4 regions of the Oceanobacillus phoenicis genome follow, and region 3 is predicted to be linked to each of the others. Evidence: riboswitches for the same ligand, from Rfam matches in the RefSeq annotation. Region 3 holds a riboswitch; each other region holds the start of a gene.

Region 1 (3,120 bases), 2.3 Mb from region 3:
TATTGCTCGACCGGAGCGACGGTATTTTCCCCCGTCCAAAGAATGTGGATGTTCTCGTCAAAGGCTTCTTCGAGTCTATTTAATTCTTCTCCGCCATCCCAAGCCCAAGCAGAATTATAGGCTGCAGGCGTATACAGTGTATCCCTCACATCACCTTTTTGCTCAGCCCATTCTGAAACAGAATTCATCAGTTCAGCGACATAATCTAATGGCAGCGAACCAACATCGTCACCTAAAACGCCAAACTGTCGCACACCTACGTCGTATAATTGATCGAATTTCGTAAGCATTTTTTCTGTGTTTTCATCGAGTAATGCCATGGCAGCTTCTTCGCCTTCTTCACGGGCAATTTCAGCAACTTCGCCAAGCGGGGAGATGGTCCAAACAAATTGCGTTTTACTCTCACGCCCAACTTCTGCCAATTCGCCAATCTCTTCTAACATATCTTCAGGATAGGGTTCTTCCCATTGTTCCCTATGATATGGATCGTCTTTCGGAGCGAAGACATAGGAATTCGCCTTGAATTGTCCACCGAATTCCATCAAAGATTTACGATCATCATTACTCCAGGGTATGCCGTAATAACCTTCGATAAATCCTCTCACTTTCGTATTCGCATAATCGTTAATTTCTAAGTGTTTAATTTGATTATCAGAACGCTGGTTGAGAATTTTTTCGAGCGAGGCAATCCCATAAAATGCAGCATCGGTATCTTTTCCAATCACTGTGATCGTATTATGGTCAATTCTCAATTGATAAGCATCGATTTGCTCAAAGTCCATATTATTCGAATTAAGTGTATCCTCCGCATTCTTTGCTGCTGGCCCACCAGATTCTACGGTTCCGACAAAAAGAGTAATGGTATCTTCGGAAGGTTCATCTGTGATTTCCGGTATGGGCAGGTTATTGGTGGCGAATATTTCGGTTACTTTTTTCTTTGTGGCATCATCAATCGTGTCATCATAAACAACTTGAATATCCTTGTTGAGGGTTAGCTCACCTTCCATGTATTCGACACTCTGGGGCGTTGGGTAAAATTCGTATTCTACTTCCGTGTTTTTACTTTCCGCGTTTATGTGTGAGGAGAACGGTTCTATTGTAAAACTAAACAGTAACATAGCGATAATAGGTGAATACCATAACAGTTGTTTTTTCATTTTCTTTATTCCCTTCTTTTTTGTATTAGTCGTACAAGTTCAAAAAGGCGTAAAGGATCGAAAAATTAGATTTGAATGGCTTTCCTGCTTCTCCTGGTTTATTTCTTAGAATTGTTGCGGAGAATACACCTCCCGAGGTTTAGAAGCGATGATCCTATTTGTTAAAATGTAATAGGATTATCTGTGACTTCACTAGTTTTTGTAGAACACGTCCCCCAATGGCTGAATCCGATTCCCGCTATAATAAAGCGCTCTCATTTATATATGAGTCTATCTTAAAAGTTATAATTTCCTATGTCAATATATTTACTGAATTTTAAGAAAATATACTCAGTATAAGAATAGTAGTTTTTTGCTGCCCGTTTACTCAAAAAACCCAAATCCCTTATTGACAATTAATAAAAACCGTAATAGTATGATAATTAAAATTAAATACGCTAATATCTCTTATTGAGAGTGGCTGAGGGACTGGCCCTGTGACGCCCGGCAACCGTTCATTTTATTTCCAATGTTGAAAAGGTGCTAAATCCTGCAAAATACGGATGGTATTTTGAGAAATAAGAGAGGTGATGAATGACTTATATATTGTTATGTTATGCCTCTCGAATTCAAATCGGGAGGCATTTTTAGTTTCCCAAAAAATTCACAACATGAGAAAAGAGGAAGGGTTTATGTCTACATCGATTGTAAAAGGAGCTCCTGGTCATTATCGGATTGGTTCTGATGTCTTAGAGGAAATTCCTGTACTCCTTGAAGAACTGTCCGTTGAGCATATACAAGTTATCGCAGGGAAGAAATCATGGCAGGCGGCAAAGCCGTATTTACCTTTATCGATAGTGAATCAAGTAGAAGCGCATATCATCTTTATTGACGGTCATACCACGGTTGAAAAAGCAGAGGAAATAGCAGAACAGCTTCATCAAGATTCTATTGAAGCGGTGATTGGTATTGGTGGCGGGACTGCGCTGGATATTACGAAGGCTGCAGCTGTGAAAGCAGATGTTAAATCAATTTTAATCCCGACAATTGCTGCTACTTGTGCTGCATGGACGCCACTCAGTGTCTTTTATGACAATGAAGGAGCATTTACACATTACACGGATTTACCGTTAGCAACGACGCTTGTTTTAGTAGAACCGGCGATTATTGCCCAGGCTCCTATCGAATACTTAAGAGCGGGGATAGGCGACACGCTGGCAAAGTTTTATGAAGCGGATGCTTTGATCGAGAGTTTTTATCCGAATGAAGAAGCGCCTGTGCCGGTGAAAGTTTCGCAATTCTCCGCAGGTATTTGTCGAGATGTATTACTGAAGGACGGAAAAGCTGCACTGGATGCTGTCAGCGATAAACAAGTAACACCTGCATTCATCCGCGTTATAGAAGCAATTATCATCACGGGCGGAATGGTAGGCGGATTTGGTGATAAAGCAGGGAGAATTGCAGGAGCGCATTCACTGCATAATGGATTAACGGAAGCAAGCGAGGCAAAAGACTTCTTGCACGGAGAGCTTGTGGCATACGGAATCCTTGGCCAGCTAGCATTCGAAAACAAAGTGGATGAGCTTTTGCGTTTACTTGATTTTTACGATCAATGGAAATTGCCGTCTAGTTTACAGGGTATCGGAATTGATATAACCAATGAGGAGCTCATGGAGAAAATCATTCAGAAAGTAATTCTGCCGCAAGAGTCGATTCATTTTATGAATAAAGAAGTTACAGCGGAATCATTAGCAGATGCGTTACAGCAAGTAGAGAAATATAATCAAGCCTATTACACGGAAAAAAGAGGAGAGAAAACATCATGAAAAAAGGATTATTAACAGCGATCGTATGTTTAGCAATAGCATTTTTGGTTGCGTGTGGCAGTGAAGATTCTAGCGGGGCAAGTGAAGGATTGTATGATGATGAAAAATTAGTTATCGGGGTTACGGCAGGACCACATGAAGAGATTCTTGGAAAAGTA
Region 2 (3,120 bases), 2.0 Mb from region 3:
TAAAATATTCCCTCTGGCGGTTCATTAAGTAGATCTATATGGCCTTCTTGAAGTAACCAATCTTCATAAGGAAGTTCCAATTCATTAAATCGTTTTATAAGGTGTTCCGTCCATTCCATATTTTCATGCAAAACATAAATTTTACTCATCATCATGTCTCCTTTAGTGTAACGTAGATGTCTTCTTTCTTAATTCTTCTACTTTCGGCATCACTTGCTTAGCAAATCGTTCTAACTCTTCCAATTGAGGAGAGCATTGTAGTAGTAGCTGATCCAAGCCAACTTTCTCATATTCTATTATTCTTTTTGCAATTTGTTCAGGTGTACCTACAAGATTCGGACGTAATCCTCTGTTCGAAACAGAATAATCTTTTATTTGTACTTGTTGTTCTAGTTGGGATTTTGAAGTGAAATCTTTCATTCCCACATATCCCTTTTCATCTTTTATTGATGTAATTCTTTCCAACTCTTGTAAGGCTTCTTCCTCCGAATCTCTACATATCACGTAGGCAGCCATACTAAATGATTGCAGTGCTTCTTTGTCGAGAATATTTCTCCGATTTTTCATATTAGCTATTTTATCTTGAATTTCATCTACTGTTCCTCCGTGCATTACATACGCATCGCATAGAGTAGAAATTACCTGTTTCCCTTTTTCACTTTCTCCACCAGCATATAGAATTGGATTCGGTTGTTGGATTGGTTTTGGTGCTAATTTCGTATTCTCTATTTGATAAAACTTCCCGTGGTAAGAGAACGTCTCTTCCTTCCAAAGCCCTTTTAAAACCTCTAGAAATTCAATTGTTCTATCGTATCGCTCATCATGTTCTGTGAAGTCTCCACCATATTGTTTTGCTTCTTCTGACCACCATCCGGAAACAACATTTAATGTGAACCTTCCTCCACTTAATTGGTCAATATTAGCAGCCATTTTCGCAATTACTGCTGGATTGTGATATATCGGCCTAACCGCTGTCATAATTTCAATTTTATTTGTTACTGCAGCTAACCCGGCTGCTGTTGTCCAAGCTTCCAAGGAATTTGCTTCTATCCCTTTAATATCATTTAAATATAACTCAGCAATTAATGTCGTATCATATCCCCATTCTTCAGCATGCTGAATCACCTCTTTCGCATACTCAAACGTAGGAGGCATCTGCTCATCTTCTACATTACGCAACCAACCACCAAAAATCGGTAACCAAAATCCATACTTCATTTTCATCCCCCATTGTCTATAGTTGTAAAAGTATTAAAAAACTCTTCCCTAAGATAAGAAAAGAGCTCTGTCACCGACTTCTCTTATCTACCAAGCACAAATATGCTTGATGGATTTGGCACAGTATTCAAGTTAGAACCTGTTGCCGAGGCTTCTGCGGGCCATGTCCCTCCACCTCTCTGGATAAGATATTTTATAATTTAGTTTATTGCCACGATAATAATACAAGCTGATAGAATTGTCAATTAAATTTTCTTTTAAAACATAGTTGACTTATCGGAATTAATATATTAGAATATATTAAAAATTAATACTTCTTATCGAGAGAAGCCGAGGGATCTGGCCCGTTGAAGCTTCAGCAACCTCTAATTTCATTAGAAAGGTGCTACCTCCAGCAAGATGTTTTTCTTGAAAGATAAGAGCTCAAATTCGGAAAAAATCCGCGACGCTCTTATTTAATAAGAGCGTCGCGGATTTTCTTATTCTAATTTATTTTCAAAGGAGATTGGTAAAATGAACAACATTGTGACATTGTCTGGCAGCCCCTCCGAACTATCCAGGTCAGAAAAGGTATTACATTATTTAGGTGATCAATTAAGTCAACAGAAATTTTCTGTATCCCATATTTCTGTAAAGGATGTACCCTATGAAGATTTATTTACAGGAAATTTCCAAAGTGCAGCAATTAGGAATATAACTCAACAAATTCAAGCTGCAGACGGTGTCATCGTTGGCTCTCCTGTTTATAAAGGTGCATATTCAGGTGTATTGAAAGCTTTAATTGATATATTGCCACAAGATGCACTTAAACACACCCCAGTCTTACCTATTATGACTGGAGGCAGCCCTGCACACTTATTAGCGGTTGAATACACGTTAAAACCTGTACTCGCAACCTTAAAAGCACATAACCTAAAAGGGTTATACTTTTTAGATGATCAGATAGATAAAAAACGCGACATCCCTATTGTTGATGATGATATTTTACAACGAACAAAAAAACAGGTGGACTATTTTGCTCAGATGGTTGAAGGAACATCAACACAAACTTTAACAACTTATTAAGGAGGTTTTACATGAGTAAACGAATCTTTTTAAATGCTTTTGATATGAATACTCCCGGTCATCAGTCTCCTGGCTTGTGGCAACACCCAGAAGACCAATCCCATATGTACAAAGACAGTGAATATTGGATCGAACTAGCAAAAGTATTAGAAAAGGGAAGATTTGATGCCATTTTTATCGCTGATGTTCTAGGAACTTATGATGTTTACAATGGATCTCGAGACGATGCGGTACGTACCGGCGCACAATCGCCTGTCAATGATCCTTTCTTAATTGTTCCATATATGGCAGCTGTTACAAAGCATCTTGGATTCGGTATTACCGCTTCTGTGACCCATGAACATCCCTACACCTTTGCCAGAAAAATAAGCACACTTGACCATTTAACAAAAGGACGTATAGGCTGGAATATTGTTACCTCTTACTTGAAGAGTGCAGCAGTAAACATGGGATTAGAGGATCAAATTAAACATGATGAACGTTATGACATTGCAGAAGAATATCTAGATGTTTGTTACAAATTATGGGAACAAAGTTGGGAGGATGACGCTGTTTTAGTCGATAAGGAAAGAGGAATATACACAGATCCTTCAAAAGTACATGATATTCAACATGAAGGAAAATATTATAAAGTGCCAGGTGCACATTTATGTGAGCCTTCTCCACAACGAACACCCGTGCTGTATCAAGCTGGAGCTTCTACAAGAGGGAGAGATTTTGCAAGTAAACATGCCGAACTTGTATTTATTGGATCTTCAACAATTGAAACAACAAAACAAACAGTAGATAAATTACATCAAGATATACGTGATACGGGTAGATCTACAGAAGAAGTAA
Region 3 (3,120 bases):
ATTAATGGACCAACGGAAGTGATGGGGGAACGTAGTGTAGAAGCTATAAATAGGATTGCTAAAATTAATAGAAATGTATAATAACGCTGTTTTGTTGAGTTTGAAATATGTTGCATGGTGTTTCTCCCTTATGATTAATCTTCGTTAGCTAATATATCAAAAGTTAATTATACATAAATTGATCATAGGGAGAAAGAAAATAATTAATGATTATTTATTCTGAGTTTTAGAGGATTTAAGCTAAAAGGTAACCAAACACATATTACAACTTATGGTAAGTAGGGGGCAATGACTAACATGATGATAGAAATTGATATTAAAAAAATACTAACTGTTTTTGATAACTTCACATTTTTATCACTTTTATAAAATCCAGAGAATTGTAATTTGTTCCGATATAATATAAAAATAGAAATAATGATACCAATACCAGCAATTAATCCTCCATAATGATTATCTAATTGAATTCCGATGGATGAATAGATAAACATAATAGCTATACTGAAAATAAATCCCAATAGTCCAAGAATTATGAGTATACGAATGATTTCTAAAGTGAATTTCATTTTCGGCTCTCCTTAAATAGATAGAAAGGTTTACAATAATCTGAATTAAGTATTTATTAAAATTTTGCGTCTGTTATAAATAAGTTTACGTCTATTTAATAAAAGCGGGAATACTAGCAATGGCAATATTAAATATAGCAAGTGTATTATTAGGGATAATAGCATTAATTCTTCCCGTTATCAATCTATTATCCACACATAAACATAAATTGAAAAAAAATATTCTAATGTTAGTAAGTCTAAGTGCATGTTCTATTGCAATATGTTTTCAGTTATTTTATCAAAATCACCTCGTGAGAATTCAAGATTGGTCAGCATTAATGGATGTTTCGGGTAGCACGGTTTTGATATCTGCAATACTAGTGGGTTTAACGGTTACTTTAAATGTTTCTTCCATTTTTGGGGTGAGAGAGTTATGATGAACAAAAAGCTTGAAGCAGTGTTTTTAGATAGGGAAGGGACCATTGGTGGAGATGATAAGGTACATTATCCTGGTGATTTTAAGATGTTTGAGAAATCGAAAGAGAATATAGATTATCTAAAAAAATCTGTTCAAGTGTTTTCATTTACGAATCAGCCAGGTATTTCTTTTGGAGAGGCGAGGAAAGAAGATTTCTATAAAGAATTAATAGGTTTTGGTTTTGATGATGTATTCATATGTCCGCATCATCATAAAGAAGGCTGTAAATGTCGAAAACCTAATGGAGGTATGTTGAAAGATGCTTCTAATAAATATCAATTAAACTTAAATAATTGTATTATAATTGGTGATAGATGGAGTGATATGGTGGCAGCTTCCAAGACAAATTCAGTAAAGATATTAGTAAAAACAGGGGCAGGAACATCTACACTTCATGACCATTTTGAAAAGCTAAAAGGAATCGAAATTGATTTTGTAGCGGAAAATCTTACGGAAGCCGTAAATTGGATAGGGTATAGATACCAGTTCCTTTAGAAATGGTTGAATTTAAGCAAATTAATAAATAAGATGAACTGATTAGGAGTTTAATCATAGTAGACAAATCGGATTAATGTGTTTATAATAAATTGTATAAAAATACTTATCAAGAGAGGTGGAGGGACTGGCCCGTTGAAACCTCAGCAACAGAGTGCATTTGTCTGTGCTAAATCCTGCAAGCATTAGCTTGAAAGATAAGTTGAGGTTATCGTACGATACAAATTCTCTCTTCTTATCTTTGCCATGATCATACTTATAGAAGAGGAGGATTTGAATATGGTTTTCTGGAACGAAGATGAATCAGAAAGAAGAAAAAATGAATTAATTGAGAAATTAATTGCATCTAATCACTTTAAAAAAGGGAACAGACATCTTTATGAGCTTACAACCGCGGAGTTAGAATATGAATATTTTAAGCTTCAATATAATGATCACCCGCATGCTGGTAAAGGTGCCATTCATTGGGAGAATTTTTAACTTTATATTTTGATACAAACTTTATCCTCGCATTTGCGAGGTTTTTTTATTTCATTTTTACATCAAATGTATAACTCATAGCAAAATTACTTAATTATCAATTAGTTTTACATAGAGTATCTATCCAACTGGCGGACTATTTTCTCTGACATTTCCAGTAAATCCAACTTCAACTTTATCTGTTACTTCAATAGGAATTTCTTCTTTTACTGATAAATCAACAGTAACTTGATTTCCAGAATATACTATTAAATGAATAAGAATTATGTATTTTTCTGAATTAAATGATAAAATGAAGTATGTTGGAGATGACTGGTATGCAAATAAACTTTAAATCAATACATAGTGAAGAGGATGTTAACTTAATTTCCACGTTATATAGTAAAGTCTGGAGTAATGATTCTTTAGAGATAACTCATCGGATAAAGAAACATATGGCCTATGATGGTTTTCAAGGACGTATGATTAATCGGAAGAAGCTAAATTGATTGGTTTTGCTTATGGTTATTTATCATTAAAAGGTCAATATTACCATAATCTAATTGCTAATCACCTGAATCAACAGGAATATCAAGATTGGCTCTCCAACTGCTATGAAGTTGGAGAAATAATTGTGGACTCACCTTATCGAAAGTCAGGATATGGAAGAGATTTATTAGACAGACTGTTAAAAGATGCTACAACAAATACAGCTATTTTGACGACACAACAAGATAATATGACTGCTATACAATTTTATAAGAATCAGCATTGGGAATGGATAAAACAGCAATTTTATCCAAATGAAGAAGGAAAAGCATTTGCGATTTTCGGTAAAAGACTAAAAAGACACTAAAGCGAGGTGGCGTATGATTCCGCTAGTATATGACCAACTAAATACGTTTGGTAAGGACGATACATTTTTTCTATCACTATTAAAAGAGTTAAGTGGGAAAAACTTAGCCGATCTAGGTTGTGGAACAGGAAGGCTTACCATACATTTTGCTGAAACGGGTTTTAATGTAACCGCAATTGATCCAAATAAAGAAGCAATTGAGCTTGCTAAGACGAAACAAACATCCAATCAAGTTGAATGGATTATTGGAGATAGTGGGGATCTAAAGACAAACACATATGATG
Region 4 (3,120 bases), 1.1 Mb from region 3:
GATGAAAAGGAACTTGAAGAATTATTAACTGCAGAAAAATATGAGGCATTTATTCAAGACTAATTTTTAGGCTGACATTTACACGTTATTTGTGTATAGTCAGCCTTTGTTTTATCATATAATGATAATAAAACGAAATCTTTATTCATAAGGTTGTAATTACTACTTATTTTTGAATGAATTCTTCAGGGGAATAATGCCTAGGAATTCACCTTCCATTTACTTTACGTTTTTAAGAAGATGTAATCGAATTATTTAAATTTCTTTCCTGATAAATAAGCATGTTTCTTGCTTGCATAAGGAGTGCTATGCGATGATGACAAATGAATCTAATAAAGTAATTATTGTAGAAGGTTTGTCGGATAAGCGACAAATTGAAAAAATCATTGATGACAATGTTAAAATCGTTTGTACAAATGGAACTTTAGGTGTTGAAAAACTTGACGAACTATTAGAAACATATGATTTAGATGAAAAGGATGTTTATATATTAGTGGATGAGGACCCTTCAGGGATGAAACTAAGAAAACAATTGGCAAGGGAATTACCTCATGCAGAGCATATTTATGTTAGCAGTGAGTATCGTGAAGTTGCGGCTACACCAATGAAAATTTTAGCTAATGCTTTAATTGGTGCGCGGTTTTCTGTACATCCATCTTTTTTGTTATAAAGGAATGTAAGGTGATTAATTTATGAAGGAATGGAACCAACATATTGAACGAGGTGTGGTTTATATTTACACACCATTCTGTGGAACTTGTTCTGTTGCTAGGGCGATGTTAGAGAATATTGAACGGCTTCATCAACAAGACATTTTTCACGAAATGAATGCTTCTATTCATCCTGAGTATATGCAGGATAGCCAAATCGAAAGTGTACCATGCTTATTATTTGTGGAAAATGGAGAAGTTGTCGAAAAAATATATACGTTTTATTCAACTGCAAATATATATGATTATTTGATAAAATACCAACCAGAATTATTTTCAAATGCGACGTAATATATTGATTGACAGTCCTATAAGCGCATGCTAAGATAGGTACACTGAATTAATTAAAAATAACCATTAACAATATGATATCTCTTATCTAGAGCGGTGGAGGGACTGGCCCTGTGAAACCGCGGCAACCTTCATAATTAATGAAAGGTGCCAATTCCTGCAGAAAATGAAAGATGAGAGAACGTCAGACGATATACGATAAATACGTACGTCTTTCTGTTCTCTTAACAGAAAGGCGTTTTTATTTTGACGAAATGTGGGGAAACTAAACGAAATGGTTGTTGGAGAGTAAGAGGAGGAATAAACATTGATATCTATAGAAGGGTTAAGCAAAGTATTTTCACTAAATCAAAAAGACATCAAAGCTGTAGACTCATTGACCCTCAATATTGAAGATGGCGATATTTATGGCGTAATCGGTTATAGTGGAGCTGGTAAAAGTACGTTTGTACGTTTAATTAACCGACTAGAGGAACCTACATCTGGAAAAGTGACCATTGGGGATCAAGTAATCACGGAATTAAATAAAACAGACCTTCGTGTTGCACGACAAGATATAGGAATGATTTTTCAACATTTTAATTTATTGTGGTCACGCACAGTAGAAGATAATATTGGATTTCCTTTAGAAATTGCAGGTGTTGATAAGCAAGAAAGAAAACGTAGGGTAAACGAATTAATTGGTTTAGTTGGACTTGAAGGAAGAGAGAAATCTTATCCTTCACAATTAAGTGGCGGACAAAAACAGCGTGTTGGTATTGCAAGAGCGTTAGCGAATTCTCCGAAAGTATTATTATGTGATGAAGCCACTTCTGCTCTTGATCCGGAAACGACTAATCAGATTTTATCATTATTACAAGATATTAATGAAAAATTAAACTTAACGATAATTTTAATTACGCATGAAATGCATGTTATTCGTAAAATTTGTAATCGTGTAGCTGTTATGGAGGAAGGAAAAGTTGTAGAAGAAGGACAAGTCCTTGATGTATTTACAAATCCGAAGCAATCAGTGACGAGAAAGTTTGTTGAACAAGTTATGAGTTCTAATGAGGATAGTGATATGTCAACAATCGTTGAAAATTATCCTGATGGAGTTTTATATCGAATTCACTTCTTAGGAGAGACTACAAATCAAACCTTAATTAGTCAGATAGCTAAACAATTTTCTGTAGATTTAAATATTATCCAAGGAAATATTACACAGACACAAGCAGGCAGCTATGGAGCACTGGTAGTTCAAGTAACAGGAAATGACAGTGAAATTGAGCGAACTAGAAGTTTTATTGAAAGTCAAGAGTCTGTTGAATTGGAGGTAATTCAACATGCTAAATAGTTTATTTGAAGGAATAAAAATAGAAGATTTAATTGAAGCAACCTACGAGACCTTTTACATGACACTTATTTCAATGGTAGGAACCGCTATTTTTGGGATTTTACTTGGGTTACTATTATTCCTTACTTCAAAAGGAAATATATGGGAAAATCGAGTAGTGAATAATATTGTTGCCGCCTTTGTAAACATCTTCAGAGCTATACCATTTATTATATTAATTCTATTACTATTTCCGTTTACCGATTTTCTGATGGGGACGATTCGTGGTCCTAATGCTGCTTTACCAGCGCTAATTATTGGATCTGCTCCATTCTATGCACGATTAGTAGAAATTGCCCTTAATGAAGTAGATAAAGGTGTAGTGGAAGCTGCAAAAGCAATGGGAGCGAAGACAAGAACAATAATTTTCAAAGTGTTATTACCTGAATCAAAACCGGCACTTGTGTCTGGAATAACGGTTACAACAATTGCTTTGATAGGATATACAGCGATGGCTGGAGCAATTGGAGCAGGTGGCCTTGGAAACTATGCTTATTATTTTGGGTTCCAACGTCGTGACTTTGATGTTGTATTATGGTGTACGATTATTATCGTTCTTATCGTATTTATTTTCCAATTTATCGGGGATGCTATTACTAGAAAACTTGATAAACGTTAAAGTAGAATTCTCAAATAACTTCACTACTTGATGAAATTAATAAAATGTTAAAAGGAGAGAATACAGAGATGAAGAGATTATTATTATTGTTAACTATTGCAATTGTGGGGTTATTAGCAGCTTGT

The links. Region 3 has a riboswitch for S-adenosylmethionine ahead of ABC346_RS16225 (Fur-regulated basic protein FbpA). Riboswitches for the same ligand answer to the same signal wherever they lie in the genome.
Region 1: linked by a shared signal. The riboswitch ahead of ABC346_RS04860 (iron-containing alcohol dehydrogenase family protein) and the one ahead of ABC346_RS16225 (Fur-regulated basic protein FbpA) in region 3 are both predicted to bind S-adenosylmethionine.
Region 2: linked by a shared signal. The riboswitch ahead of ssuE (NADPH-dependent FMN reductase) and the one ahead of ABC346_RS16225 (Fur-regulated basic protein FbpA) in region 3 are both predicted to bind S-adenosylmethionine.
Region 4: linked by a shared signal. The riboswitch ahead of ABC346_RS10340 (methionine ABC transporter ATP-binding protein) and the one ahead of ABC346_RS16225 (Fur-regulated basic protein FbpA) in region 3 are both predicted to bind S-adenosylmethionine.

Annotation. Positions count from the first base shown of each region.
Region 1 covers NZ_JBDFME010000001.1:891,305-894,424, forward strand. Annotated here, with positions in the region: gene ABC346_RS04855 (glycoside hydrolase family 84 protein) at 1-1,157, opposite strand, end outside; SAM riboswitch class I at 1,602-1,721, shown strand; gene ABC346_RS04860 (iron-containing alcohol dehydrogenase family protein) at 1,748-2,962, shown strand; gene ABC346_RS04865 (MetQ/NlpA family ABC transporter substrate-binding protein) at 2,959-3,120, shown strand, end outside.
Region 2 covers NZ_JBDFME010000001.1:1,211,947-1,215,066, reverse strand. Annotated here, with positions in the region: gene ABC346_RS06445 (ATP-grasp domain-containing protein) at 1-149, opposite strand, end outside; gene ABC346_RS06440 (LLM class flavin-dependent oxidoreductase) at 163-1,218, opposite strand; SAM riboswitch class I at 1,299-1,408, opposite strand; SAM riboswitch class I at 1,533-1,640, shown strand; gene ssuE (NADPH-dependent FMN reductase) at 1,732-2,283, shown strand; gene ABC346_RS06430 (LLM class flavin-dependent oxidoreductase) at 2,295-3,120, shown strand, end outside.
Region 3 covers NZ_JBDFME010000001.1:3,230,028-3,233,147, reverse strand. Annotated here, with positions in the region: gene ABC346_RS16245 (CynX/NimT family MFS transporter) at 1-116, opposite strand, end outside; gene ABC346_RS16240 (hypothetical protein) at 270-566, opposite strand; gene ABC346_RS16235 (hypothetical protein) at 686-985, shown strand; gene ABC346_RS16230 (HAD-IIIA family hydrolase) at 982-1,521, shown strand; SAM riboswitch class I at 1,625-1,725, shown strand; gene ABC346_RS16225 (Fur-regulated basic protein FbpA) at 1,801-2,001, shown strand; gene ABC346_RS16220 (hypothetical protein) at 2,319-2,489, shown strand; gene ABC346_RS16215 (GNAT family N-acetyltransferase) at 2,486-2,836, shown strand; gene ABC346_RS16210 (class I SAM-dependent methyltransferase) at 2,850-3,120, shown strand, end outside.
Region 4 covers NZ_JBDFME010000001.1:2,086,021-2,089,140, forward strand. Annotated here, with positions in the region: gene gcvH (glycine cleavage system protein GcvH) at 1-63, shown strand, start outside; gene ABC346_RS10330 (toprim domain-containing protein) at 314-670, shown strand; gene ABC346_RS10335 (thioredoxin family protein) at 693-1,001, shown strand; SAM riboswitch class I at 1,083-1,181, shown strand; gene ABC346_RS10340 (methionine ABC transporter ATP-binding protein) at 1,309-2,337, shown strand; gene ABC346_RS10345 (methionine ABC transporter permease) at 2,327-2,995, shown strand; gene ABC346_RS10350 (MetQ/NlpA family ABC transporter substrate-binding protein) at 3,064-3,120, shown strand, end outside.